One region of the Kitasatospora sp. NPDC090091 genome, then DNA from elsewhere that is predicted to be linked to it. Evidence: riboswitches for the same ligand, from Rfam matches in the RefSeq annotation. Region 1 holds a riboswitch; each other region holds the start of a gene.

Region 1 (7,740 bases):
CGGCCGCCGGTGCACGTCCAGCATCACCTCGCCGGTCTCCTCGATCCGCACCACGCCGCCGCCCCGGCGCAGCACCCGGTACGCGATCCGGTACGGGCCGCCGGCGGCCAGCGCCTCGGCGAGCGCGGCCTGGACGTCCGGCAGGTCCTCGGGGTGGACGATCCGCTCCAGGTCGGGGGCGGGAGCCTGGGCGCCCTCGGCCGGCGGCGGCCGGCCCGTCACCCGGTAGGCCTGGTCGTCCCAGTACGTCTCGCCGGTGACCAGGTCCCGCTCGAAGGCGCCGTGTCCGGCGGAGCGGACGGCCAGCGACAGCATCGGCTGGGCCGGCCCGGTGGCCCGCTCGGCGTCGCCCCCGGTGGCCCCGGGGCCCGGCCGGACGCCGCGCACGGGCGCGCGGCCCTCGGGGTGCGCGTGGTCGAGCAGGTGGGCGAGGCGGTGGCCGCAGGCGTCGGCCAGGGTCTCCAGGACGTCCAGATCGCGCCGCGGGACGGTGCCCCGGTGGGCCAGGGCCAGGCCCAGGACGCCGATCGGCTGCTCGTCGACGATCATCGGCAGGGTGATGACGGCGACCATGCCGGTGCCCATGCCGGTGTTCCGGTTCGGGTACTCGACGCCGGTGCGCTCGGGGCTGAGCAGATAGGGGCGGCGCAGGCGCAGCGCCATCGCCGCGGGCAGGTCGCTCGCCGGGTCGACCACGCTGTAGCGCTCGTGGGCCCAGTCGGGCAGGCCGTGGGAGGCGGTGAGCCGGAGCATTCCGGCGGGGTCCAGCAGGTAGAGCGCGGAGCCCTCGCCGGTGATCCAGCCCGGGCCCTCGGCGAGGACCGTGCCGAGGAGCTCGGTGGCGCTGGTGCAGCCGAGCAGTAACCGGACACAGCGCATGGCGCTGCGCGCGGTCGGGCTGCTCCGCGGCGTCCGGTTCTCGTCCTCGGAGGGGGGAAGCCACGGCGAGGTCAGGTCCATGGGATGGCCTTTCCGCCGCCCTGTGGGGCTCTGCCGGATCGGGCTCTCGATTCCTCGTACCTTGTTGCCGGCCAATCTATCCCGTCTTGCCCGATTGGTCCCGATCAGTTCCGATTGCCGGCCGATTGCCGGCCCGAACGCCGGCCCGATTGTCGGTCCGACTGCCGAGTGGCGGGGCACCCGTCGCGGTCGAGTAGGATGGCGGTTCGGCGAGGGCCTATAGCTCAGACGGTTAGAGCGCTTCCCTGATAAGGAAGAGGCCACAGGTTCAAGTCCTGTTAGGCCCACCACCACGCCGGAGGGCCCGGAGCGATCACGCTCCGGGCCCTCCGGCGTTTCCGGGGCCGCTCCGGCGCTCCGGTGCGCCGGGGCGGCCCCGGGTCAGGGCGCCGGCCAGGCGCGCAGGCCCCCGGTGAGTACGGCGATCAGGCGGTCCTCGGTGACGGCGAGGTCCTCGGCGAGCTGGAAGGCGCCGCCGATGGAGAGCGAGGCGAAGCCGTGCGCCACCGAGCGGACGGTCCGGGCGGCGTGGATCGCCTCGGAGCCCTCCAGCCCGTACCCGCGGAGCACCGCGACGATCACGCCGACCAGCCGGGCGGCCGCCCGGGCGAGGTCGTCGTCGGGCTGCGGCGCCTGCGGGAGCGCGTGGTAGCGGTGCGGGTACTCGGTGGCGTACCCGAGGTAGGCGCGCAGGACCGCCGCGACGGCGTCGTCCCCGCCCCGGCCGACGGCCGCCCCGGCCAGCCGGTCGGCCAGCTCGCCGGTGACCCGGACGGCCACCAGCCGCCGCAGCTCGGCCAGCCCGCCGCTGACGTGCTTGTACAGCGAGGGCGTGGCCACCTTGGCGCGGGCGGCGACCGCGGCCAGGGTGAGGGCCTCGGCGCCCTGCTCGTCGATGAGGGCGAGGGCGTGGTCGACGACCTGCTCGGGGGTGAGTCCTACGCGGGGCATGGGGAGCGGCCTCCGTGGTTCCGGGGTGGGGTTCGGCGCACGCGGGCGCCCGGGTCGGCGTGGTGCGCGGGGACCGCGCGGTGGGTCGGCGGCGGTTTCAGGCGAGCTCGGCGAGGAAGGGCAGCAGCGCGTCGGCGGTGGCCTGCGGCCGGTCGGCCATCGGGTAGTGGCCCGACCCCTCGATCATCACCTTGCGGGCCTTGAGCGCGGCGGCCTGCCGGTCCGCGACCAGCTCCGGCTTCGGGAAGTCGGGGTCCTTGCTGCCCATGACGACCAGCGCCGGGCAGGTCACGGCGGCGGTCCAGCCGGCGGGCGCGGACTCCCCGCGGACGTAGCCGCGGGTCGCGGCCTTGCGGCCCGGCGTGCGCATCGCGGCGACCAGGCCGTCCACGTAGCCGTCGAAGTCGGCCGGCTTGGGGCCCGGGTAGGCCATCTTCCGGTGGTAGAGGCCCCAGAACGCGGGCGAGTGCACCAGCAGGGTGCCCATCACGCCGAACATCGCGCGCTGCAGGGCGGTCGGCGGCAGGTTCTCGACGAAGGCGTCCAGCAGGACGATCCCGGCGACCCGCTCGGGCGCGTCCCCGGCGGCCTTGACCACGGTGGCGCCGGTGTAGGAGTTGCCGGCCAGCACGGCCCGCTCGATGCCGAGGTGGTCGAGCAGGGCGAGCACGTCGGTGGCGATGGCGGCCGGCGAGTAGTCGTCCCAGGCGATCGAGGACTCGCCGAAGCCGCGCAGGTCCATGGTGATCACCCGGCGGCCGGCCGCGGTCAGCAGCGGGCGCAGGTGCCGGTAGGCGGCCCGGCTGTCGAGCATCCCGGGGAGCAGGACGACGGGCAGGCCGTCGCCCTGCACGGTGTCGTCGTAGGCCAGCCGGCCGCCGGGGACGTCGAGGAACAGCGTGGTGGGGGTGCTGGTGCCGGTCATGAGGGCCTCCGCGGTCCGCCGGGACGGGGTGTCGGCGGGCGCTGCCGACACCCATAAAGCTAAGGCTAATAGCCTTAGCCGTCAAGCTATCGGCGTCAGCCTGTCGCGCGTCCCGGCCCGGGCCCCGGCCCTGGCGCGTCCGGGGGTCTGCCGCTCTCCCGGCCTGTCGGCTCAGGCGCCCTCGACCTTGAACGGGTCGTGCTCGGCGAGCAGCTTCTCCAGCCGGGCCTGGTCGACCCGGGTGACGATCTCGTTGGTCTCCTGCCGGTCCCGGACGACCTTGGCCAGGGTGAAGGCGGAGGTGACGGTGTAGAGCAGGCCGACCCCGAGGAAGGCGCGGGTCCAGGCGCCCACCGGGAGGTAGGCGATGCCGATCGCGAGGGCGCCGGCGGAGAGGGTGAAGGAGAGCACGGCCTGGACGTAGTACGCGGCCGTGGTGCGTGACTGCATCGGTGCGTTCATGGCGCCAGGATGCGCGCCGTCGAACGAGGTCCACATGAGTAGAAGTACTCAAACACGGGGTCGTTCGTTGACGTCCTATCACGTTCGGTAGTGTCAGTTGTCGTCAAACGCCCCAAATCGCCCACCGGATCGCGTAGTGTCCGAGCTGTGTCCTGTCGTCCCATGCGGACGGCTTGGAATCGGGGGCTCCTAGGATTAACGTTTGATAACGCAGCGCGGTCCGCAACGCCGTACCCAGACGGCACCGTGCGCCGTCGCCTAATCCCGCCGGCCGGCCTCCGGGCAGGCCAGGGAGCCGGGGAACCACGTTCCTTGGGGTGAATCGGCCGGGCCCAGGCCCAGCCGTAGGAGACCTTCCTGCTCCGAACCCGTCAGCTAACCCGGTAGGCGCGAAGGAAGGAAAGGAGCGCGCCTCCGTGGCGTCGACGCACTCTCCGGCACATCTGCCCGGCTCCTCCGCCGGCACCCAGCTGCTCGACCACCCGTGGCCGCCCGCCCACCTGGGCGAGTACGGCGGGTCCGACGACGAGGCCGCCCCGCAGCCCGCCGAGACCAACCGCCACCGGATGCCGCGTCAGACCCGCGGGACCGCCCCGCTGCTCGGCGTCACCGCCGTCGCCGCCACCCTGGGCGCCACCGGTTTCGCCTCCGCCACCCCGGCCGCCGCGCCCGCCGTCGAGGCGCCGGACGAGGCCCCGGTCGCGCTCTCCGCGGACCCGGGCCTCGCGCTCGCCGCCCGGATCCAGCAGCAGGCCGACAGCCAGCGCACCGCCGCCGAGGAGACCGCCCGCCTGCAGGCCGCCAAGGAGGCCGAGACCAAGCGCGCCGTCCAGCAGCAGGAGGCCAAGCGCGCCGCCGAGGCGGCCGAGAAGGCCAAGCTCGCCGCGATCAACCTGCCGGTGCGCGACTACCGCCTCTCCGCCCACTACGGCCAGAGCGCCTCCTACTGGGCCCACCTGCACACCGGACTGGACTTCGCCGCCGACACCGGCACCCCGGTGTACGCGGTCGGCCAGGGCACCATCACCTCGGCCGGCTGGGCCGGCTCGTACGGCTACCGGATCGTCGAGACGCTGCCCGACGGCACCGAGATCTGGTACTGCCACCTCTCCTCGATCATCAAGGGCTCCGGCAAGGTCGTCCCCGGCCAGCAGCTCGGCAAGGTCGGCGCCACCGGCAACGTCACCGGCCCGCACCTGCACCTGGAGGTGCGCCCCGACGGCGGCGCCCCGGTCGACCCGGAGAGCTGGTTCGAGCAGCGCGGCGTCACCCCCTGACGGTTCGCCCCCCGGGGGCGGCCGCCCCGTGAGGGCGGCACGACGAAGGCGCCCCGGCCGGTACCGATGTACCGGCCGGGGCGCCTTTCCGTCTCCGCGCGCCGTCCGCGCTACTCGGTGCGCTTCTGCTCGGCCGCGTCCTGCTCCGTGAGGTCCTGCTCCGCCGCGTCCTGCTCCGCCGCGTCCTGTTCGGCCGGCAGACCGGCCAGGTAGGCGTCGATCTCCTGCTGGCCCGGCTCCGGGGCCAGCTCCGGGAACTCCGCCACCAGCAGCCGCGGCAGCCCCGGCACCGTCCACGAGCCGAACAGGTCCAGCGCGGCGGACTCCGCCGCCTCCTCGAACGCCCCGAAGTCCCCGGACAGCTCGTCCGGCATCGGCCGGCCCAGCGCCGTCAGCTCCGCCAGGTTGCGGTAGCTGCGCCGCATCAGCCCGTGCTCCAGCAGCCGCCGCGCGCCGTCGGTGGCCATCCCGACCGAGAGCACCCGGCCCGGACCCCAGCCCGCGGGGTCCGCCTCGTCCAGCCAGCCGGCCTCCGCCAGCGCCTCGAACGCGGCCCGCCGGTCCTCCTCGGCCAGCTCCCGGAACCCCGACAGCCAGTCGAACACCGCGGCCTCGTCGGTGACGTCCACCCCGTACGCGTGCAGCAGCAGCGCGTACAGCCGCGGCCAGGTCACCAGATCGGCCCGGCGGAGCAGGCCGGCCGCCACCTCGCCCTGCCACTCGGCCTCCGCGTGCAGCCGCTCCTGCCGCTTGGCGTTCAGCCGCTTCGAAGCCCGCTGGTGGTCGATCAGCAGTCGCACCGCCTCGCCGTACGCCAGCGGGTCCTGCTCCGGGTCGGGCTGCACGTAGAGGTGGAGCCGCTCGTGGAGCAGCTGCTCCACGGCGTCCGAGGTCAGCTCCGGCCAGCCGTCGCGCATCCTGCCCTCACCCAGCTCCAGCAGCGCCAGCACCGTCCGCAGCGGGGCCTCGGCCACCGGCGCGCGGCCCTCGGCCTCCGCCCAGGCGAGCAGCTCGGCGGCCCTGGTGTGCGGGGCGAGCCGCAGGTCATCGTCTTCCATGTCACTTACGGTAACCGGAAAGCGCGGGTAGGGTCTGCCTCCATGGTCCCCGTCCGCCTCACCGGCCCCCGCCTCGCCCTCCGGGAGTTCCACCACACCCCCGGAGACGTCGACGCGCTGCACGCCGTCTTCGGCGATCCGGAGGCCACCCGCTACCTCCCCTTCGAACCGCGTGATCTGGTGGACTGCGCCGACCAGATCGAGCAGTACCTGGAGGAGGCCCTGCGGGAGGAGCGGACCGTCTACCGACTGGCCGTCACCCGGCGCGCGGACGCCGACGACCCGGCCGACGCCACCCCGATCGGCAACGCCGCCCTCACCCTCGGCGACCACCGCTCCGCCGACCTCGGCTACGCGCTGCGCCGGGACACCTGGGGCAACGGTTACGCCGGCGAGATCACCGCCCTGCTCTGCGACTTCGCCTTCGGCGCGCTGCGCCTGCACCGGCTGGCCGCCCGGGTGGACCCGGCCAACGAGGCCTCCGCGCGGGTGCTCACCCGGGCCGGCTTCCAGCTGGAGGGCCGGATCCGGCACGACGTCAGACTGCGCGGCACCTGGCACGACTCGCTGCAGTACTCGCTGCTCGCCGACGAGTGGCCGCGGCCCGGCGGGCGGGGCCCGACGGGGGGTTAACCCCACCCCCGGTTCGCCGGGGAGCCGGATGTCCGCCGCGTCCGGGCCCTGGGAGGGTGGAGCCATCCCCGAAAGCCCGCAGAGAACCGAGGACCGAGGCCGGCCATGAGCAGCCAGAGCATCCAGCGCACCGCGTACGACCTCCCCGCCGAGGGCGCCCGCCGTACCGAGGAGCCGCCGTACGCCTGGCGCGCGCCCTTCTCCTCCTACTTCTACCGCGAGCTCGGCTACAGCCTCACCGGCCTCCCGGTGGCCGTCGCGGGGTTCTCCTTCGCCATCACGCTGTTCAGCTTCGGCCTCGGCACCGTGGTCACCGTCCTGGGCCTGCCGGTCCTGGCGGCGCTGACCGCCGGGGCCCGCGGCTTCGGCCGGCTGGAGCGGGCCCGGACCCGCAGCATGCTGGCGCTCGACGTGCCGGGACCTGCGCCGGTGAAGGCCGTCCGCCCCGGCAGCTGGGGCCTGATCACCGCGCGGATGGCCGACGCGGCCGGCTGGAAGGCCGCGCTCTACCAGGTGCTGATGTTCCCGTGGGCGATCGTCAGCTTCACCGTGTCGCTGACGTTCCTGCTGGTCGGCTGGGCGCTGGCGGCATACCCGCTCTACCACTGGGTCTACCCGACGTACGTCGGCTGGCCGGGGCTGCAGCTGTTCGACTTCTACGACGACGACCACACCCGGCACGTCTACTTCATCCAGTCGCCGCTGCAGATCGCCGGCGTCTCGCTGCTCGGGCTGCTCATCGTCTTCCTCACCCCGCAGCTCGTGCGCGGCCTGACCAACGTCAACCGGCTCGCCGTCCGCGGCCTGCTCGGCCGCTGAGCCCACCCCCGGGCCCCGCGGCCCGGCCGGACCCTCCGGGGCGGCGGCCGGGCTGCGGGGCCCGGGCGTCTCCGGATGCGGGCGCGGCCGGTCCGTGTTCCGATGCCCGCATGGCCGCCCCTGCAGCCCCCGCCGCCGCCCGCGCAGCCCCCGACCCCGCCGGCGTCCTCGTCACCTCCCGCCCGCTGGACGAGTACTGCGGTCTCTTCGGCCTGAGCCGCGCGGCGCTCGCCGCCGTGCCCGGGCCGGTGCTCGACTGCCCCGCCGGCGCGGCCGGCCTGGCCGCCGAGGCGCGCGCCCTGGGCTGCCACGTGATCGCCACCGATCCGGCCTACGCCCTGCCGGTCCCCGAGGTGGCGGCCCGCGCGCTGGCCGCCCGTGCCTCGATGGCCGCCGCGATGGCGGCCCGTCCGGCGCTCTACCCGCTGCCGCAGCACCGCCCGTACGACCGCTACCTGCGCAGCTGGGACCGGGCCCGGCGGCTCTTCACCGCCGACACCGGGCGCCACCCCGAGCAGTACGTGGCAGCCGCGCTGCCCCGGCTCCCGTTCGCCGACGGGACCTTCGCGCTGACGCTCAGCGGGTACCTGGTCTTCGCCTACCCCGAGCTGTTCGACCTCGACCGGCAGGTGGCCGCCCTGGCCGAACTGGTCCG
Region 2 (7,740 bases), on a different contig from region 1:
TCGCCGGCCGCGGGCTGGATGGTGGCGACCTTGCGGGCGTGGTCCACACCGGTGACCGCACCGGTGAGCACCTCCGCCTTCTTCAGGGCGCTGCGCAGCGGCGCGACGAGGTTGCGAGGCGCGACGTTGCCGCCGGCCGCCTCGGGAAGGAAGGGCAGGTACGTCATGTACGACCGCGGGTCCACGACCGTGACGGTCGCTTCGCCGTAGCGCATCTTCTTGAGGATGCGCATCGCGGCATACAGGCCGACGTAACCACCGCCGACAATGAGGATGCGAGGACGCTCCGTGGTGCTCATATCCGAAAGTATCCAGCACGCCCCGGAGCACTCTTCGTGAGCCCGCTCACAAGGTGCTGGACACCCCGTGCTACACTGCGCGCCCCCGTTTTCGGCCCCAGGGGCCGGCTCACGGCCGGTTCGACCCCCCTGTGAGCGCCCACGCGCCAACGGGCCCGCTGAGCAGCAACGATCCAGATGGGGCCTGGGTTCCCGCGCATCATTTCGAATATCAAACCTTCGGCGGGGCACAGCCTGCGATCCAGCGGGCAGCGGACGGGGCAGGCCTTCAGTCCCACATTTCGGACGTTGCGGACGCGGGACCACGACGAATGACGGGATCGCCATGTGAAGAAATTCACGAACTTTGTCGCGCGACCCCGCGCGCGCCCCGGCCCCGGAGCCCCCGAGAGGGGTCCGGGGCCGGTCGGGTAAGGCCTGCAGGCGGCCGACGGGCCGTACCCGCGAGGGGTCCGGAGGGGGTCCGGAGGGGGTCCGGAGGGGGTCCGGAGGGGGTCCGGAGGGGGTCCGGAGGGAGCCTGGCCGAGGCCGGGGAGGGCTCAGGAGGCGATGCTCCAGGCGATGCCGTCCAGGATGTCGTGCTCGCTGACGACCACCTCGGCGGCGCCCGTCCGCTCCATGATCTCCAGCAGCTCCAGCGCGCCGGCCGCGATCACGTCCACCCGGCCGGGGTGCATCGAGGGGATGGCCGCCCGCTGCTCGTGGGTGGCGGCCAGCAGCTCGTCGGCGACCCGGGCCACCTCCTCGCGACTGATCCGGGAGTGGTGGATCGCCGCCGAGTCGTAGGCGGGCAGGTCCTGGACGATCGCGGAGACCGTGGTGACCGTCCCCGCCAGGCCGACCAGGGTCGCTGCGCCGGTCAGCGGGACGACCTCCTCGGCCTTGTCCAGCTCGGCCCGGACGTGCGCCCGCGCCTCGGCGATCTGCTCCGCCGAGGGCAGCTCGGCGCCGCCGAAGTGCCGCTCGGTGAGCCGGACGCAGCCGATGTCCACCGAGCGGGCCGCCCGGACGTCCTCCGCGCCCAGCACGAACTCGGTGGAGCCGCCGCCGAGGTCGAAGACCAGGTACGGCGCCGGGAACTGACCGCCGGTGAGCTCCTTGGTGGCGCCGACGAAGGAGAGGTGGGCCTCCTCCTCGCCGCTGACCACCTCGGGCGAGACACCCAGGACGTCCCGCACGCCCTTCACGTACTCGTCGCTGTTCTCGGCGTCGCGGGAGGCGCTGGTGGCCACGAAGCGCAGCCGCTCCGGGCCGACGCCGAAGCCGCGGATGATCTCCGCGTACTCGCGGCAGGCCGCGAAGGTGCGGGCCAGCGCGTCGGGGTGGAGCCGGCCGGTGCGGTCGACGCCCTGGCCCAGCCGGTTGATGATCATCCGGCGGTCGAGGTCGGTGATCGCCCCGGTCTCCGGGTCGAGGTCCGCGACCAGCAGCCGGATCGAGTTGGTGCCGCAGTCGATCGCGGCCACCCTGGTCACCGTCATGCGCCGTCCTCCCCGGTCTCCCCGGCCTCCTGCGCGGCACGCTTGGCGGCGCGCTCGGCGGTCTTCCGCTCCTTGGCGGCGATCACCGCCGCGTGGTCCTCGTCCTTCGCGCGGTTGCGCAGGACCCGCTCGCCGGCGGCCTCGACCTCGGCCGCGGAGACGCACGGGCCCTTGGCCCACCAGTCCTCCAGCATGCCGAGCGCCTCGTCGCCGAGCGGGTTGACGCCCTCGCCGGCCGCCAGCGAGTGGCCGACCAGCACGTGCAGGCACTTCACCCGGTCCGGCATGCCGCCGGCGCTCGGGAAGCCCTCCAGCACCTCGATCGCGTCACGGCGGGCGATGTAGTCCTCGTGCGCCTTCTGGTAGGCCGCGGCCAGCTCCGGGTCCTCGGCGAGCCGGGCGGTCTGCTCCTTCATCACGCCGTCCGCCTCCAGGGTGCCGATCAGCGAGGCGGCCTTGGGGCAGGTCAGGTAGTAGAGGGTCGGGAACGGCGTGCCGTCCGCGAGCCGGGGGGCCGTCTCCACGACGTCCGGGTTGCCGCAGGGGCAGCGGTGTGCCACGCCGCGCAGACCGCGCGGGACCCGGCCGAGCTGGGCGGCGATGGCCGCGATGTCGGCGTCGGAGGCGGAGGGGTGGTTCTCAGTGGTCATGGGGGGAGCTGGCTCCAGCGGGGGCAGTGGCGGGTGGAGAGGGCGGGGCGGTGTCGGCGGCGTCCACGGAGTCCCAGACGCTCGCGTACCAGGGCTTGGCGGCCTTCGCCGGGGCGGCGGCCGCACCGTCGGACGGCGCGGGCGCAGCCGCGGGGGACTTGGCGGCGCTCTGGCCGGCCGGGTCCACCGCAATGTACGGGGTCTCGCCCGGCATCGCGTAGTGCAGCCGGGCGCGGGCCTGCGCCCTGACGTACTCCGGGTCCTGCCAGCGCGTCTTCTCCCGGCGCAGCTGCTCGACCTGCTGCCGGGCGTGCTCGGCCTTCGCCCGCTGGGCGGAGATCTCGGAGCGCTGGGAGATGAACTGCCGGGTCGGGTAGGCGAGGATCGCGACGAGGGAGCAGAGCACCAGGACGAGGACGGTCGCCCGGCTCGTGAAGCGGGGCCGGGCCGCCAAGCCCGGGATCCTCCAGCCTGCCATCTCCGGTGTCCCCTCCTGGTCGCGACGGTGGCGCCGCCCGGTCGCGACGGTGCCCCGCCGTCCACCCTACGGGGTGAACAGGCGGGGCACCGGCGGGAGCAGTGTGTGTCAGCGCTCGTACTTACCGGGCTTACTGGTCCGCGGAGCGGAACCGCGGGAAGGCGCCGCGGCCGGCGTACTCGGCGGCGTCGTCGAGGATCTCCTCGATGCGCAGCAGCTGGTTGTACTTGGCGACGCGCTCGGAGCGGGCCGGGGCACCGGTCTTGATCTGGCCGCAGTTGGTGGCGACGGCCAGGTCGGCGATGGTGACGTCCTCGGTCTCGCCGGAGCGGTGCGACATCATGCAGCGGTAGCCGTTGCGCTGGGCCAGCTCGACGGCGTCCAGGGTCTCGGTGAGCGAGCCGATCTGGTTCACCTTCACCAGCAGCGCGTTGGCGGTGCCGGTCTCGATGCCCTTGGCCAGGCGCTGCGGGTTGGTGACGAACAGGTCGTCGCCGACCAGCTGGACCTTGTCGCCCAGCTTGACGGTCATGGCCTTCCAGCCGTCCCAGTCCGACTCGTCCAGCGGGTCCTCGATGGAGACCAGCGGGTACGCGGCGACCAGCTCGGCGTAGTACTCGATCAGCTCGGCGGCCGAGAGGGACTTGCCCTCGAACTGGTAGGCGCCGTCCTTGAAGAACTCGGAGGCGGCGACGTCCAGGGCCAGCGCGATGTCGCGGCCGGGCACGTAACCGGCCTTCTGGATGGCCTCGGTGATGAGGTCCAGCGCCTCGCGGTTGCTGTCCAGGTTCGGGGCGAAGCCGCCCTCGTCGCCGAGGCCGGTGGAGAGGCCGCGCTCCTTCAGGACGCCCTTGAGGGTGTGGTAGACCTCGACGCCCCAGCGGACGGCCTCGGAGAAGGACTCCGCGCCGATCGGCGCGATCATGAACTCCTGGATGTCGACGTTGGAGTCCGCGTGCGAGCCGCCGTTGAGGATGTTCATCATCGGGACGGGCAGGACGTGCGCGTTCGGGCCGCCCAGGTAGCGGAACAGCGGCAGGTCGCTGGCCTCGGAGGCGGCGTGCGCCACGGCCAGGGAGACGCCGAGGATGGCGTTGGCGCCGAGCGAGGACTTGTCCGGGGTGGCGTCCAGGTCGAGCATGGCCTGGTCGATCAGGCGCTGCTCGGTGGCGTCGTAGCCGACCAGCTCCGGGCCGATCTGCTCGATGACGGCCAGGACGGCCTTCTCCACGCCCTTGCCGAAGTAGCGGTTCTTGTCGCCGTCACGAAGCTCCAGCGCCTCGAAGGCGCCGGTGGAGGCACCCGACGGGACAGCGGCACGGCCGGTGCTGCCGTCGTCGAGGCCGACCTCGACCTCGACCGTGGGGTTGCCACGCGAGTCGAGGATCTCACGGGCTACGACGACATCGATGGACGGCACGAGGCATCTCCTAGCGGAAGCAGGTCCGGCTGACGGTGGGTGCTGTCGGCCGGACGATTGCGGAGTCGTTACGACCAGAGCCTAACCGCACGGGCTCTCGGGGCCACGTCGGCCATGGGTCCGTCTCAGCGTGTGGCCGCACTACCCACCGGTAGTTCACCTGGTTGCCCCGTGAAAGCGGTCCGGATGCGGACGAAGGGGGACGTATCCGGCCCCCTTCGTCCGCGCCGGGCGGTGGCCCGGGTTCAGCGGACGGCGGTTCAGCCGAGGTTGAGCACCTGGCCGGGGATGATCAGGTCCGGGTCGCCGCCGACGGTGCCGCGGTTGCCGTCGTACAGCGACTGCCAGCCGCCGGACACGCCCTGGGCGGCGGCGATGCCGCCCAGCGTGTCGCCGGCCTGGACGGTGTAGCCGTGGCCGGTGCGCTGCTGCTGGGCGGCCGGGTCGGCGTGGACGGGGGTCGGAGCGTCGCCCTGGCCGATGTACCCGACGCCCTGGCCGGCGGACTGGACGGCGGCCTGGGGGGCGTAGTCAGCGGTGTGCTGCTGGTACACGCTCTGGTGGCTGGTCCAGTACCAGGCGCCGTCGTTCTGGTACCAGTACACCTTCGCGTCGGCGTCCCAGCCGCCCTGGCCGGAGAAGCCCGGGGCCTTGGCGTCGTGCTGCGCGGGCTGCTGGGCGGCCGGCTTCGGGGCCTGCTGCTGCACCGGCTTCTGAGCGGGCTGCGCGGGCTTCTGAGCCGGCTTCGACTGGGCGGGCTTCGGCGCGGCGGGCTGCTGCGCCGCGGGCTTGGCGTCCACGGCGGTGTCGACCTCGGCCGCGGCGCCGCCCTTGCTCAGGCCCGCCCGCTTGGAGCAGACCGGCCAGGCGCCCGGGCCCTGCGAGGCGAGGACCTTCTCGGCCACCGAGATCTGCTGCCCCTTGCTGGCCTGGTTGGCCTGCGGCGCGTACGCGGTGCCGCCGTACGCCTTCCAGGTGCTGGAGGTGAACTGCAGACCGCCGTAGAAGCCGTTGCCGGTGTTGATGCTCCAGTTGCCGCCGCTCTCGCACTGGGCGACCGCGTCCCAGGTGGAGACGGGGGCCGCCGAGGCGCCGGTGGCGGTGAGGAGCGGCATCGCGAGTCCGACGCCGGCCACACCGGCGACGGCGATGGCCTTCTCGGCCTGGGTGCGGCGGCGGTGGCGGCCAGTTCCAACGAACAGCATGAAGACGTCCCTCTCCGCACGCCTGCGAGGTGAGCTGTCGGGTTCGGACCGGGAGGTGGCCCGGCCGCGTGTCGCGAGGCGTTCTGCCCGCGACTGCGGCTTCACCCCAAGCCGTGGAGGACGGCAACAAACCTGGGTCCCCCGCCCCTGCCCAGGGTTCTGGTCGGTTTCCCGTGGCGCGGCGGGCAGGATTCGGCGTTCCGCGCACGAGGTCCGCAGCTGCGAACTGCAGGGAGAGTAGACAGATCCTCACACCAATCACAAGCTCATATCGCCGATATCACACAGAAATTACGGCACACGGTCGATCGCCTACCAACGGAGGCGGTATGTCCGGATTGATGGCGGTTCAACCCCCCTGAATGGGCGGCTCGGCGACGCCGTGTCAGCGTGTCGAGCCGCCGGCCGGAGGACGCGCCGGCCGCTGCAATCGGTTCCGGCCCGTGATCAGACGGGGTTCTTCTCCGCGTTCTCCGGAGTGAATTCGACAGGAAGTTCACGAAGTCCACGCATGATCAGACCACCTCGCCACCGCAGATTCTCCGGGCTTTCGGCGAGCTGCAGATCGGGCAGCCGGGTGAGCAGCGTGGCCAGCGCGGCGCGGCCCTCCAGGCGGGCCAGCGGGGCACCGATGCAGTAGTGGATGCCGTGCCCGAAGCCGAGGTGCGGGTTGTCCGTCCGTGCGAGATCGAGGGTGTTCTCGTCGGCGAACCGCGCCGGGTCCCGGTCCGCCGCCGCGAGCACCACCAGCACCGGGTCGCCCACCGGGATCTCCACCCCGCCGATGGTCAGCGGGCTGGTCGCGAACCGCCAGGTGGCCAGCTCCACCGGCCCGTCGTAGCGGAGCAGCTCCTCGATCCCGGTCTCCAGCAGGCCGGTCTCGCCCCGGGCGATCGAGTCCTGCAGCAGCTCCCGCTGCCCGGGGTTGCGCAGCAGCGCGTAGGTGCCGTTGCCGATCAGGTTGACGGTCGTCTCGAACCCGGCGAACAGCAGGATGAAGGCCATCGCCGCGGCCTCGTTCTCGGTCAGGTGCTCGCCGTGGTCGCTGGCCCGGATCAGCCCGGAGATCAGGTCGTCGCCGAGGTCGGCCCGCTTGCGGTGGATCAGCTCGGCCAGGTACGACCGCATCCGCTTCACCGCCCGCCCCACGCCGCCGCGCCGGCCGCCGCCGTGGCGGATCATCATGCCCGCCCAGTCGCGGAAGTCGTCCTGGTCCTCGGCGGGCACGCCGAGCAGGTCGCAGATCGCGTAGATGGGGAGCGGGAAGGCGAACTCGTGGATCAGGTCGGCGCTGCCGCGGGCCGCGAAGCCGTCGATCAGCCGGTCGGTGAGCTGCTGCACCCGGGGCTCGAAGGCGGCCACCCGGCGCGGGGTGAACGCCTTGGAGACCAGCCGGCGCAGCCGGGTGTGGTCCGGCGGGTCGATGTTCAGCAGGTGCGTCATCAGGTTGGCCTGCCGCTCGCCCGGGATGCCGACCCGGCCGGTGCGGTGCGCGTGCGTGCTGTGGTGGACCGGGTTCTTGGAGAGCCGGCTGTCGGCGAGCGCCTGCCGGGCGTCCGCGTACCTGGTCACCAGCCAGGCCTCCACCCCGCTCGGCAGGGTCGTGCGGTGCACCGGCTCGTGCTCCCGCAGCCACGCGTACGCCGGGTACGGATCGGCGGCGAACTCCCAGGTGAAGAGCGACGGGCGGGCGGGATCGGGCTGAACTGGCATGGGTCGACCGTATCCGGTGGAGATCGCCCGTACGGCAGGCGTGAGCCTGGTCACCTGAGGGGTAATTCCTGTTGCGGAGGATCGGGACGAGCCTACGATCCTCCGCAAAGCACGTGTGTGGGCGCCGGTGCGGAGCCGCCCACCAGGGAGGAGCGCACCATGCGGGTCACCGGGGCAGTCGTCGTGATCGCGGTACTCGACGGCGGGTCGGGGGCCGACCTCGCGCGCCGTTTCACCGCGGCCGGCGCCGCCGGCGTCCTCATCGCGGACGAGCAGGTCGGCATCGCCGAGGACCTCGCCACCGAGCTCGACAGGCCGGGCTGTCCGGTCGTCGGCGTCTGCGGTGACGTCCGGCGCCCCAGCGACGTCGCCGCCCTCGTCGACACCGCCGAGAAGCACCTCGGGCCGATCGACCTGTTCTGCGTCGCCGGCCCGGACGGCGAGCGGATCGTCTCGCTGGCCGACCTGCCCGACCACCTCGACCTGGAGCGGCT
Region 3 (7,740 bases), on a different contig from region 1:
CGGCCGGCCTCGCACCCCTCACGACCGCGACGGCGGACCGGACGGGCGGGCGAGGCGCACGAACCGCACGCGGGAGGCCCCCGGGCCCCGCAGAACCGCCGGCAAGACAAAGGCCGTCGTGGTGTCAGCACCCACGACGGCCCCCCGATGGTGAAGGCGACGGCCGGTCAGACCGCCAGGTGGTCGAACTCCCCGTCCTTGGCCCCCAGCAGCAGCGCCGCGATCTCGGCCCGGGTGTAGATGAGCGCGGGACCGTCCGGGAAGCGCGAGTTGCGCATCGCCACCTCGCCCCCCGGGAGGGCGGCGAACTCGACGCAGTTGCCCTGAGAGTTGCTGTGCAGGCTCTTCTGCCAGACCACGTCCTTGAGGTCCGCAGCCGCCATCCCGTTGTACGTGCCGTGCGTGTCGTGCATAGAAATCTCCCGAAGAGCTCCGGAGTGGTCGTCCAGCGCGGCGCCCCGGCCACAGCCGAACGACTGGACCGGCCCCGTACCGGCCCGGCACAACGCCTCACTTGACGCGATGATAGCTCCAGTGCACGTGCATCAGCACGGGACAGTGCAGGTGCACGGGCCCTTCGCCATCGAACCGCAACTCTTCACCACCTCGACACCTGACGGTACGTAAGCGGACAAAGCCGACTGAATCGGCGAGCTTCCGATAACCGCCCGTAGGCAGCTCCCCGCTGAATGTTGATCTTCGGACGCCCGGAGTCGCACTTCCGTGACCCTGCGTCAGACGGCCGCAGCCCTGTGAGACATCTCACGCGCCACCGGTGCAACAGAGGGCGGGTCCGGACGCGTCCGGGGCGACGCCCCCGCTCCGCGAGGACATTGCACCCTATGTCCGGTTTTGCGGCAGGCCGCCCCGCTCGGTTCGGTAGCCGACTGCAGGCAGGGCGGCCCGATGTCCTACGATCTCCGCCATGAGCACCGCAGCCATCCCGGGCGCGCCACTGCCCGTCCGCACCCCAGGCTCCCGTGCGCGGGGGCGCCACCGCCGCCCCGAGCGCCCCGAGATCCCGACCGGAGCCCCCGCCCTGGTGCTCGCTGTGCCCGCGACCGCCGGCCCGGAGTCCCGCCCGGTGGTCGAGGAACTCCTCTCCATCGTGCGCAGCGAGCAGACCGGCGTACAGACCGCCGCCGGTTACCTCCCGGCCGGCGAGGCCGGGGGCGAGGCCTCCACCGAGGACCGCACCGTCGCCGAGCTGCTGGCCGCGGCCGCCGAGGCCGGCCTGCCCGCGCCGGTCGTGGTGCCGCTGGCGCCGGGGCCGCACGGCTTCCTGACCGAGCTGCACGCGCTGGCCGCCGAGTACGGCGCCCAGGTGACCGACGTGCTGGGCCCGCACCCGCTGCTGGCCGAGGCCGTCCACGTGCGGCTCTCCGAGGCCGGCCTGGCCCGCGCCGACCGCGCCCGGCTGTTCGCCATCGCGACCGCCGCGGACGGCGTCGTGCTCACCACCGTCGGTGGCGAGGACGCCGCGGCCGCCGCCGGGATCACCGGTGTGCTGCTGTCGGCCCGCCTCGCCGTGCCGGTCGTCGCCGCCGCGCTCGACATCCCCGGCTCGGTGGCCGAGGCCGTCGCGCACCTCAAGGAGATGGGCGCGCAGAACCCGGCGCTGGCCCCACTGGTGATCGGCCCGGAGGCCGACTCCGAGCTGCTCGCCGCGGCCGCCGAGGAGAGCGGCTGCCCGTCGGCCGCCCCGCTGGGCGCGTACCCGACGGTCGGCCAGCTGATCGGCTCCACCTACCTGGCCGCGCTGCCGGCCCACGTCGTCGAGGCCGAGGAGGCCGCCGAGGAGCCCGCCGCGGGCTCCGGTGGCGGGCGGCACGCCGCCGAGTAGGCGGGAACGGCAGAACGCCGTGCGAGGCCCGGAACGGTGGCGTTCCGGGCCTCGCGCGTGCCGTGGGCGGCCGGGGAGCGGGCGGGCCTGCCCGCGGCCGGAACGATCAGGAGCCGCCGCCGACCCGTCCGGTGGGCGCGGCGGCGTCCTTGAACCGCAGCGTCGGCAGCTGCACCGGCCGGGACTGCGCGGCGAACGAGGCGAGCGGGGTGCTGCTCGCGTTCCACTGCGGCTGCGCGGTGCCGCCGTCCTCCGCCCGGCGCACCTGGAGCACCTCGGCCCGGCCGGCCCGGCGCAGCAGGACGTTCTTCGGCGGCCCGGCCTCCGGGTCCAGCCAGAGCTCGTTCCCGCCGAACTCGCAGTCCAGCACCAGGACGTCGTCCGGCTTGCCGTCGGGCGTGGCCCGGAAGGCCAGGCCGGCCCGGCGGTAGCCGGTGAACCGGCTGCGGCTGAAGGTGACGGCCTCGCCGGCCAGTTCGTGGTGGGCGGTGGAGACGGCGAAGTCGCTCTGCCCGGCGCCGTCGATCAGCAGCCCGTCGAAGACGGTGCCCTTCTCCCGGCCGAGCGCGTGCAGCGCCACTCCCCCGCCGGCGTTGCCGTAGAGGACGCTAGCGGTGTAGTCGAAGTCGTTGAGGTAGGCGCCGTGCTCGATGCCCCAGCCGCCGTTGTGGTAGGCCGCGAACTCGGTGACCACGTGGTGCTGCCGGGCGTTCAGCCAGACGAAGATGCCGTCCTGCAGGTTGTTGTGGGCCAGACAGCGCTGGAAGGTCCAGACCCCTTCGCTGTTCTCCGGCCACTCGAAGCCGGAGGCGCCGTTGGCGCCCTGGACGCCGACGGCCACGCAGTCCAGCGCCTTGCCGCCGGTGCCGGCGCCCAGGTTGAAGCCGGTCAGCCGGTAGGCCCGCGGGTTGGGCTCCAGCACGGTGCGGGAGGCGACGCAGGACTCGTAGACGATGTCGTCGGACGGCTGTTGCGGGGTGCGGGTGTCCAGCGGGCCGTCCCACCAGTAGGCGTCCTCCCAGGTGTCGTGGCTGATGCAGCTGCGGAAGGTGATGCCGTGGCTGGCGTGCGGGACGTACGCGTGGTTGCCGGCGTCGCGCACCACCACGCCCTCGACCACGGTGCCGCGGGTGGCGTCGCCGAGCATGTGGAAGTGGAGCCCGTACCGGCCGAGCACCGGCGCGGTGACCGGGACGGTACCGTCCGGGCCCTTCCAGCTCTCGCTGGTGTCGGTCCGCGGGCCGACCCAGCGCAGCGCGGCGTGCCGGACGTCGGCCCGGCGGGAGCTGGTGAGGTGGACGTGGGCGCGGCCCTTGGCGGAGCCCTCGACCCGGACGCTGCGGGTCAGGTTGAGCACCTCCGCCCCGACCGTGACGCCGCCGCCGACGGCGACCCGGGGGTGGGCGTACCGGAGCGGGGCCTCCAGGGTGACGGTGGATCCGCTGACGGAGCGCACCACGGCGAGGTCGTAGCGGGCGGAGAAGCCCTCCTCGTCCGGCGGACCGGTCGGGGTGACGGCCAGTTCGTCACCGGGCTGCCAACCCGCGGGCGGCGCGGCGAGGCTGACGGTGGTGGCGCCGGCCCGCAGCTCGCCGGCCGCGCGCACCCAGGCGGTCTTGGCGGCGCCGTCCAGCCGCAGGTAGCCGGCTCCGGTGACCCAGAGGCCGACGTCGGTGTCGACCACGTTCATGCCGTCGCCCCGGAAGCGCTTCTCGTCGACGGAGGGGAAGCGCAGGGTGTGCACGGCGCTGCCGCCGGGGGCGAGGGCGAGGGTGCCGCGGACCTCGACGTTGCCGGCCGAGCTGAGGGTGACGCCGCGGTCGGCGGCGAAGGTGAGCGAGCCGCCGGGCTCGACCAGCAGGGAGCCGACGGCGGCGTCGGTGTCGAGCAGCACCCGGTCGGTGATCCGGACGGCGCTCTGCGGTCCGGGGAGCCGGCCGCCCCAGCCGGCCGGGTCGGACCAGCGGCGGCCGCCCTGGCCGGGCGCGGGGGCGTCGCCCTCGGCGCCGTCGGCGGACGTGGGCGGTGCGCCGGGGCCGTGCTCCGGGCCGCCGTGCTCCGGGCCCCCGTCGCCGCCGGTGTCGGCCAGGCTGGTGGTGGTGCTCCCGGCGGTCGGCCCGGCCGAGCCGGTCAGTGAGCGCCGCAGGACCTCCTCGCCGCCGATCGCCGCGAACGCCGTGCCGACGGCGAGCCAGCGCAGCATTGTGCGGCGGCTTACGGGAGTTCGGGGTCGTTCGGGCGGGATGTCCGGTCTGCGATGCTTTGCCCTGCGATGCGCTCCGCGGGCTCCGTCGGCCGGCTGTCCGCCGCCCTGCTCCTCGTCCATGGCCATCGCTGCGTAGCCCTCCCCCCAGACGGCTCCGTCGGTCCCGACGTTCTGAAGCATAGGCAGTTGCGGCGGCCCGCACGGGCGTTGCCGGAAATCGGTCATTTCTGATCATGGTGGACACGCCACAGGCAGGTGGTTCGCAAACCGTGACGGGTGTCACACATGTTTGCGGTTTGAACTTGAGTCTGCTTAACGTGCTCCCCGTTCGTGGCCACACGGACCCAGCCCGTCCGCAACGCCGAGTCCTGCCGTCGGGTGTGCTGGCAGCGCAGAAACGCACCACGGCAGGAGCGGGGGAACCACAGGTAAGTCGCCCCGGGCCGGTCCTCGTACCGGTCCAGGGCTAGGGGTGAAGCCGCGTCCACAGCGCGGCCGGGCAACTCCAGCCCGAATCCGACAGCTCACCTCGCAGGCGTGGGAGAGGACCGCATCTTCATGCTGCCCACCAACGGCACCCGTCTGTCCGGCCGTACCCGCCGCGCCATCGCCGCGCTCGGAGTCGCGGGCATCGGCCTCACCATCCCCTGCCTGACCACCACCTCCGCCTCCGCCGCCTCGGTCGCGACCTGGGACAAGGTCGCCCAGTGCGAGAGCAGCGGCAACTGGAGCATCAACACCGGCAACGGCTTCTACGGCGGCCTGCAGTTCACCAACAGCACCTGGGCCGAGTTCGGCGGCACCGCCTTCGCCGCCCGCGCCGACCTGGCCACCAAGGACCAGCAGATCGCGATCGCCGAGAAGGTGCTCGCGGTCCAGGGCCCGGGCGCCTGGCCGGTCTGCTCCGTCCAGGCCGGTCTGACCAAGGGCGGCACCCCCGCCGCGGTCGACACCTCCACCGCCGCCAAGCCGGCCGCGCAGACCCCGGCCCCGGCCGCCAAGCCGGCCGCCCAGGCCCCCGCCACCAAGCCCGCCGCCCCGAAGGCCGAGACCCCGGCCGCCGCCGACTCCGCCAAGACCTGGAGCCAGAAGCGGTCCGACTGGTCGCAGAAGTGGCAGGAGAATGGCGGCGACTACACCGTCGCGGCCGGCGACTGGCTGTCCGCCATCGCCGACAAGCACCACGTCCAGGGCGGCTGGGAGCGGCTGTACGAGCTCAACCGCGACACCCTGACCGACGGCCCGAACCACATCTACCCGGGCCAGCACCTGAGCCTCGGCGACCACGCCAAGACCCAGGCCTCGGACGAGTCCGGCAAGGGCTTCGACTGGTTCGACCGCTCCTCCGGCGCGGCCGCGGGCAGCACCGCCGCCAAGCCGGCCGCGCAGACCGCCACCCAGGCCTCCCAGACCCAGGCCCAGGCGCCGGCCGAGGCCGCCACCGGCAGCATGGCCGCCGCGGTCTCCTTCGCCCTGTCGAAGGTCGGCCAGGCCTACGTCTACGGCGGCACCGGGAACGGCGGCTGGGACTGCTCCGGCCTGACCCAGGCCGCGCTGCGCGCCGCGGGCGTCTCCGTCCCGCGCGTCGCCGCCGACCAGGCCGCCGCCAGCACCCACGTGTCGCTGGACGCCCTCAAGCCGGGCGACCTGCTGTTCTGGTCCAACAACGGCCAGGACTCCGGCGTCTACCACGTCGCGCTCTACATCGGTGACGGCAAGTACGTCGAGGCTGCCAACCCGAGCGCGGGCGTGCGGACCCAGACCGTCGCCAACTGGGCCCCGGACTTCGCCGGCCGGGTCTGACCCACCGCACACGCCGCAGCCCCCGGGGAGAGTCTGGTCGCTCTCCCCGGGGGCTTCGGCCTGCCCGCCGCCGGCCGGACCCCGGCCCGCGGGCACCCGGACGGGGAGCCCCGGCCGGGGCGGCGCAGGCGGGCGCGGTGGGCCCGGCGCGGGCGGCGCGGTGGGCCCGGCGCCGGGCCCGCCCGGTCATGGTCAAATCGGGCCGCACCGGGCATGCTGCTGCTCTGCGCACCCGAGGAGGAGTCCCCATGGCCCAGGTCACCGTCACGCTCGACGCCAATCTCGCGATCGACGCGATGATGCTCTCCGGCACCAAGAACCCGCAGGACGCCGTCGAGCTGATCCTGCGCGACTACCTCGCCCGGGGCCGGCGCACCGAGACCCGGACCGGCGAGGCCGCCGACGGACACCGGCTGGAGCAGGGCCGCCCGGCCGCCCAGGAGGGCTGAACGGCGAACGGCCGGGGCCCGGGGAGCACATCGCTCCCCGGGCCCCGGCCGTTCGGGCCCGTTCCGGCCCGGACGCGGCGTCCGGGCGTGCCGTCTCAGCGGGCGCAGGCGCCCGTGGAGCCGCGCATCACGAGCTCCGGCTGGAACATGAACTCCCCGCGCTGGGCGGCGTTCCCGCCGACCTCCTCCAGCAGCGCGTCGACGGCCGCGGTGGCCATCGCCTCCACCGGCTGCCGGATGGTGGTCAGCGGCGGCTCGGTGAACGCTATGAGCGGCGAGTCGTCGAAACCGACCACCGAGACGTCCTGGGGGACGCTCAGCCCGCGCTGGCGCACCGCGCGGATGGCGCCGAGCGCCATCATGTCGCTGCCGCAGACGATCGCCGTGCAGTCCTTGTCCAGCAGCGCGCCGGCCGCGGCGTGCCCGCCCTCCACGCTGAACAGCGTGTGGTGGACGAGGTCCTGGGCCTCCTCCTCGGTCCGCCCGAGCACCTCGCGCATGGCCGCGGTGAAGCCCTCGATCTTGCGCAGCACCGGCACGTACCGGCGCGGGCCGATGGCCAGGCCGATCCGCTCGTGGCCGAGTTCGGCCAGGTGCTGGACGGCCATCCACATCGCGGAACGGTCGTCCGGCGAGATGAACGGGGCGTCGATCCGCTCGCTGAACCCGTTGATCAGCACGAACGGCACCTGCCGGCCGATGAGCCGGGCGTACCGGTCGTGGTCGGCGGTGGTGTCGGCGTGCAGGCCCGAGGCGAAGACGATGCCCGACACCCCCCGGTCGACCAGCATCTCCACCAGTTCGTCCTCGGTGGATCCGCCCGGCGTCTGGGTGCAGAGCACCGGCGTGTAGCCGTGCCGGCTCAGCACCTGCTCGATCACCTGAGCCAGCGCGGGGAAGATCGGGTTGCTCAACTCGGGGATGATCAGCCCGATCAGGCCCGCGCTGCGCTGGCGCAGCCGGGTCGGCCGCTCGTACCCGAGCACGTCGAGCGCCGCCAGCACGGTCTGCCGGGTGGCGGCCGAGACGTTCGCCTTGCCGTTGAGCACGCGGGAGACGGTGGCTTCGCTGACCCCCGCCTGTGCCGCGATGTCTGAGAGTCGCGCCGTAGTCACGGTCCCAGAGCCTATTGCAACCACGTCAGACCGCCCACCAGTCGGTGCTGTCCGGAGCGAGCACCGTCTCACCGCCGTCCACCACGGCGTCCGCGGAGGAGAGCAGCAGACGGCCGGGTGCCGGTATCCGGACCGGCTCGGCGGTGGTGTTCACGGTGCAGACGAAGGAGCCGCGGCGGAACGCCAGGGTGCCGGCCGGGCTGTCCAGCCACTCGACCTCGGTACCGGCGCCGAGGTCGGCCTGCCGGCGGCGGACGGCCAGCGCGCTGCGGTACAGCTCCAGGGTGGACGTCGGGTCGCCGGTCTGCGCCTCGACGCTGAGCT

Evidence for each region. Region 1 has a riboswitch for cyclic di-AMP ahead of ACIPSC_RS05600 (M23 family metallopeptidase). Riboswitches for the same ligand answer to the same signal wherever they lie in the genome.
Region 2: it holds a riboswitch for cyclic di-AMP, as region 1 does, so the genes downstream of both, ACIPSC_RS17025 (transglycosylase family protein) here and ACIPSC_RS05600 (M23 family metallopeptidase) in region 1, are expected to answer to the same signal.
Region 3: it holds a riboswitch for cyclic di-AMP, as region 1 does, so the genes downstream of both, ACIPSC_RS13805 (transglycosylase family protein) here and ACIPSC_RS05600 (M23 family metallopeptidase) in region 1, are expected to answer to the same signal.

The regions. Positions count from the first base shown of each region.
Region 1 covers NZ_JBIVDY010000002.1:569,717-577,456, forward strand. Annotated here, with positions in the region: gene ACIPSC_RS05575 (SpoIIE family protein phosphatase) at 1-960, opposite strand, end outside; tRNA gene ACIPSC_RS05580 (tRNA-Ile) at 1,174-1,250, shown strand; gene ACIPSC_RS05585 (TetR/AcrR family transcriptional regulator) at 1,342-1,911, opposite strand; gene ACIPSC_RS05590 (alpha/beta fold hydrolase) at 2,009-2,836, opposite strand; gene ACIPSC_RS05595 (YiaA/YiaB family inner membrane protein) at 3,008-3,298, opposite strand; cyclic di-AMP (ydaO/yuaA leader) riboswitch at 3,544-3,702, shown strand; gene ACIPSC_RS05600 (M23 family metallopeptidase) at 3,715-4,575, shown strand; gene ACIPSC_RS05605 (hypothetical protein) at 4,686-5,633, opposite strand; gene ACIPSC_RS05610 (GNAT family N-acetyltransferase) at 5,676-6,266, shown strand; gene ACIPSC_RS05615 (sensor domain-containing protein) at 6,372-7,085, shown strand; gene ACIPSC_RS05620 (class I SAM-dependent methyltransferase) at 7,196-7,740, shown strand, end outside.
Region 2 covers NZ_JBIVDY010000008.1:341,030-348,769, reverse strand. Annotated here, with positions in the region: gene ACIPSC_RS17050 (NAD(P)/FAD-dependent oxidoreductase) at 1-299, opposite strand, end outside; gene ACIPSC_RS17045 (exopolyphosphatase) at 839-1,774, opposite strand; gene ACIPSC_RS17040 (DUF501 domain-containing protein) at 1,777-2,430, opposite strand; gene ACIPSC_RS17035 (septum formation initiator family protein) at 2,420-2,884, opposite strand; gene eno (phosphopyruvate hydratase) at 3,039-4,328, opposite strand; gene ACIPSC_RS17025 (transglycosylase family protein) at 4,589-5,533, opposite strand; cyclic di-AMP (ydaO/yuaA leader) riboswitch at 5,539-5,708, opposite strand; gene ACIPSC_RS17020 (cytochrome P450) at 5,981-7,246, opposite strand; gene ACIPSC_RS17015 (SDR family NAD(P)-dependent oxidoreductase) at 7,406-7,740, shown strand, end outside.
Region 3 covers NZ_JBIVDY010000007.1:10,740-18,479, forward strand. Annotated here, with positions in the region: gene ACIPSC_RS13790 (DUF397 domain-containing protein) at 168-413, opposite strand; gene ACIPSC_RS13795 (hypothetical protein) at 926-1,843, shown strand; gene ACIPSC_RS13800 (hypothetical protein) at 1,950-4,046, opposite strand; cyclic di-AMP (ydaO/yuaA leader) riboswitch at 4,430-4,600, shown strand; gene ACIPSC_RS13805 (transglycosylase family protein) at 4,587-5,852, shown strand; gene ACIPSC_RS13810 (hypothetical protein) at 6,101-6,301, shown strand; gene ACIPSC_RS13815 (LacI family DNA-binding transcriptional regulator) at 6,397-7,416, opposite strand; gene ACIPSC_RS13820 (glycoside hydrolase family 13 protein) at 7,442-7,740, opposite strand, start outside.